2 regions of the Shewanella sp. FeAMO genome follow, and region 2 is predicted to be linked to the other one. Evidence: riboswitches for the same ligand, from Rfam matches in the RefSeq annotation. Region 2 holds a riboswitch; the other holds the start of a gene.
What was found. Region 2 has a riboswitch for thiamine pyrophosphate ahead of thiC (phosphomethylpyrimidine synthase ThiC). Riboswitches for the same ligand answer to the same signal wherever they lie in the genome.

Region 1 (2,201 bases), 690 kb from region 2:
ATAGGGGATACTTTCCGCAAGGCACTGATGGGTGAGGAAACAAAATGACAGATCCCAAGGCATCCATGGATGTAAAAAGCATAGTTGCTAAAGTGACAGAAACCAATGATTTCAGTCACTTGCTTGAGCATGTTCCCTATGCTCGCTTTATCGGCATGCAGGTGGACAGGTTTGGCGATGAACTGGTGTTTCGTCTGCCGGCCAAAGATGACAACATAGGTAACCCGGTACTGCCGGCCATTCACGGTGGCGTGATAGCCGGGTTTATGGAGATGTCGGCCATCATCCAGCTTATGGTGTTTATGCAAACCAGTAAGGTGCCCAAGGTGGTTGATTTTTCCATCGACTATTTACGCGCCGGTTATCATAAGGACAGTTTCGCCGAGTGCCGAATAACCCGTCAGGGGCGGCGAGTGGCCAATGTCAATATCGACTGCTGGCAAACCAACCGCAAACAGTTGATTGCAACGGCCAGGGCGCACTTTTTGATTGATTGAGAATAAGGGATTGGCAGATGAAAAAAGTCTTGGTAATAGCAGCAACCCTGCTGGCTCTGGCAGGCTGCGCCAACCATACGGCCGGGGTGTATGCCAGCTCGACCGGTGAAACCCGCGCAGACAACAGCAGCTTTGCCCGCTCTGTGAGTGTGGGTGATCTTATGGCCAGAGGCGAGGGCGGCTTGCTCAGAGGCACAGCCACCATCAGCAGCAAGGTCGCTACCGATATGCGCATTCAGTACAAGTTCACCTGGTATGATGCCAGCGGCTATACCCTGGATGATGAAGGTGTGTCCTGGAAGTCGGTCAAGCTGCATGGTAAACAACAGTTGCAGGTGAGCGCCGTGGCGCCGAATCCGACCGCCAGCCGTTTTGAGATCTATGTGCGCGAGGCCTTTTCAAACTAAAAGTTGAAACCTCGGCACCACTGCCGCCCGAGCCATTATTCCCGTTGAATGCTCAACACTCGGGAGTATTGGAGTGGGCGGTTTTTTTATGCCCTCAGGTACAATTTGGCAACCTGGCTCACTTTTGTTGGTAACTCGTGTATACTGGCCCGCGCCAAGGGGTGTTTACCGCATTGCGGTTGACTGAGATGTCGTATGACGAACCCTTAGAACCTGATCCGGCTAGTACCGGCGTAGGAATGGGCCACAATTCGTGCACTTTCAACTCGCTTTCTTATTGCCGGATCTCAAACTGTGAATATTTGAGGTCCTATGTCCAAGTTTACCGTACCTACTCTGCTTGCCAGCACCATTCAGATGCTGCTGTGGGCACCCGTTCATGCCGCCGATAATCCCGGCGTTGAAAAGCAAGATGAGCAACAAGCCATGGAAGTAATAGTCGTCAGCGGCGACTTTCGTGGCCTGACGCTGGAGAAGATGCCCTCCAGTGTGACTGTTATCGATGAGCAGCGCATTGAAGATCAAGGCGCCGAGCATTTCGAAGACATGCTGGGTAATGTGGCCAACTTCAACTGGTCAGGTGCCAGCTCCCGGCCAAGATACTTCCAGATCCGCGGTGTAGGTGAGCAGGAGCAATACCAGGGCGCGCCCAACTCCTCTGTGGGCTTTATTATCGACGATATCGACCTCTCCGGGCTGGGCAGCGTTTCCAGCCTGTACGACCTGCAGCAGTTTGAAGTGCTGCGCGGCCCACAGGGCACCCGCTATGGCGCCAATGCCCTGGCCGGTCTTATCTATCTCAAGAGCAATGATCCCACAGACGTGTTCGAGCACGGCGCCGAAGTCTCGCTCGGTAATGATAATCTGCAAACCTTCAGCGGCTTCAGCTCCGGCCCAGTGACTGATTCCGGCAAGTTGCTCTATCGTGTGGCGCTGCAGCAACACAAGCAGAACGGTTATCGCGACAACCTGTATCTGGGCCGTGACGATACCAATGAGCGCGATGAATTCAGCGGCCGTATCAAGCTGCGCTGGTACGCCACCGACAAGTTGCAGGCGGACTTCACTCTACTGCACGCCGATTTTGACAATGGTTATGATGCCTGGACCCTGGACAATAACGGCTTCAATACCATTACCGATGCGCCGGGCGTCGACAAGCAGCGCACCACGGGATCCAGTCTCAAGCTGAGTTATACCGGCTTCGAGGCTTTTGAGCTGGTGTCCCTGTCAAGCTATGCCGCCACAGATCATCATCACGGTTACGACGGTGACTGGGCCAACCCGGATTACTGGG
Region 2 (2,201 bases):
ACGAAAAATGCAGCCGTACCTGCGCCCGAGCGAGCAAATGACTTTAGACCGCAGCCGGCAGAGCAAGCTCAGTTGGACTTCAGTTCAAGCGCATTAAAGTCTGCCCGAAAAGTATTGCAACACTCTCAACAGCAGGCGCTGCAGCAGTTATCACAGCAATATGCGGATAAGGCCACGGGACGTAAGAGCCTCAGTGAAATGGATGGGGAGATGGAGGTGCTTTGGGTCAATGACGCCGATGATTTCAATAAAGTGGCCAGTCTGGATCTGCCGCTCGACCCCAACCGTATCGTCAAGGATGGTGATACCTGCTATCGGGTCGTCAAGGTGCCGACTCCGCTCAATCCCTATGCCGAAAACTTGGGGTTTCCATTTAAGTGCGGTCAGACAGAGATGGAAAAAGCACTCAAGGAGGCGGTGGCCAGCCGTCTAAAGCGGCTTGGTAAGTGAGTTTTGCAATCAATTTATTTGACTTGAAATAAATTTTTTGTTCAATTTTTGCGAGTATTTCAATTTAATTCAGATAATTAAATTGTGATTTTAATGGATTTGATCCTGCGGCGCGTTTTGTCATTGGGCTTGTTTCCCGCTTCGGCTTGTGCTTATACTCGACAGCAATCTTGTCGGAGTGCCCTCTGGGCTGAGACCGTTTATTCGGGATCCGTTGAACCTGATCAGGCTAGCACCTGCGAAGGAAACAAGCATTCAGCTGCAGCATTACCGCAGCCACTGCGAGCAAAAATCTATGCCAAAGGCTTTAAAGAGCCGAGGCGATATCTGGCTTCTCAAGCGGACATTGAACTGACCTGAAACCACGAGGCCAGTCTGCCAACACCGCCGGAGGGGGACTCCAAATCAAGGAGTTTAACCAGTCAGCTTGCGCCGCTTATTTATTCAACTCTCCTGACAAGCAATTTCATTTTCCAAAAGAGTGAGCTTGCTTATGTCAAATCGTCAATCCAATCGTCGTCAAACCCGTGAGGCCGCCCAGGCCTTTATCGATAACCTTAAACCCTTGCAGCATCCCAATTCACAGAAGCTGTTTGTTCAGGGCTCCCGGGCCGATATTCAGGTAGCCATGCGCCAAATCAGGCAGACAGACACCCGAATACCAACCCAAGATGGCAGTGAGCAATTTGAACCCAATCCCACTGTACGTGTTTATGATTGTGCCGGCCCTTATTCAGATCCCAACGTGGCTATCAATGTGCGCCAGGGCCTGGATAAGCTCCGCCAGGGCTGGATCCTAGAGCGTGATGATACGCAAGAGCTGACCTCGGTCAGCTCCAGTTTTACCCAGCAGCGGCTGGCGGATGAAGGGCTGGATCATTTGAGATTCGACGCTTTGCCCAAACCGCGCCGGGCCAAGCCGGGTAAGCGGGTGACCCAATTGCATTACGCCCGTGCCGGCATTATCACTCCTGAAATGGAATATATCGCCATTCGTGAAAATATGGCCCGGGCCAATGAAGCACTTGCCAAAGATCCGCAGCTGGCCCGCAAGGCCAAAGGAGAAGCCTTTGGTGCTATAGTTGCCACGCCGATAACCCCTGAGTTTGTTTGCAGCGAAGTGGCCCGTGGCCGCGCCATCATTCCCGCCAACATTAACCACCCTGAAGCCGAGCCTATGATTATCGGCCGTAACTTTTTGGTGAAGGTCAACGCCAATATCGGTAATTCGGCGGTGACCTCTTCCATCGAGGAAGAGGTGGAAAAACTGGTGTGGGCCACCCGTTGGGGCGCCGATACGGTGATGGATCTGTCCACCGGCCGTTATATCCACGAAACCCGCGAATGGATAGTGCGCAACTCGCCTGTGCCCATAGGTACTGTGCCCATCTATCAGGCGCTGGAAAAGGTCAACGGCATTGCCGAAGATCTCAGCTGGGAAGTGTTTCGCGACACCCTGATAGAGCAGGCCGAACAAGGGGTGGATTACTTCACCATTCATGCCGGGGTATTGCTGCGCTATGTGCCCATGACGGCCAATCGGGTGACCGGCATGGTGTCCCGTGGCGGCTCCATTATGGCCAAGTGGTGCCTGAGCCATCATAAGGAAAACTTCCTCTACAGCCATTTCCGCGACATCTGTGAGCTTTGCGCCGCCTATGATGTTTCTCTGTCGCTCGGTGACGGCATGCGCCCCGGCTCGATTGCCGATGCCAACGACGAGGCTCAGTTTGCCGAGCTGGAAACCTTGG

Region 1: linked by a shared signal. The riboswitch ahead of ACWAU4_RS13915 (TonB-dependent receptor) and the one ahead of thiC (phosphomethylpyrimidine synthase ThiC) in region 2 are both predicted to bind thiamine pyrophosphate.

Annotation. Positions count from the first base shown of each region.
Region 1 is NZ_CM132201.1:3,088,131-3,090,331, reverse strand. It holds gene ACWAU4_RS13930 (PaaI family thioesterase) at 1-48, shown strand, start outside; gene ACWAU4_RS13925 (PaaI family thioesterase) at 45-497, shown strand; gene ACWAU4_RS13920 (YcfL family protein) at 515-904, shown strand; TPP riboswitch at 1,052-1,161, shown strand; gene ACWAU4_RS13915 (TonB-dependent receptor) at 1,217-2,201, shown strand, end outside.
Region 2 is NZ_CM132201.1:2,400,795-2,402,995, forward strand. It holds gene ACWAU4_RS10710 (hypothetical protein) at 1-450, shown strand, start outside; TPP riboswitch at 615-714, shown strand; gene thiC (phosphomethylpyrimidine synthase ThiC) at 944-2,201, shown strand, end outside.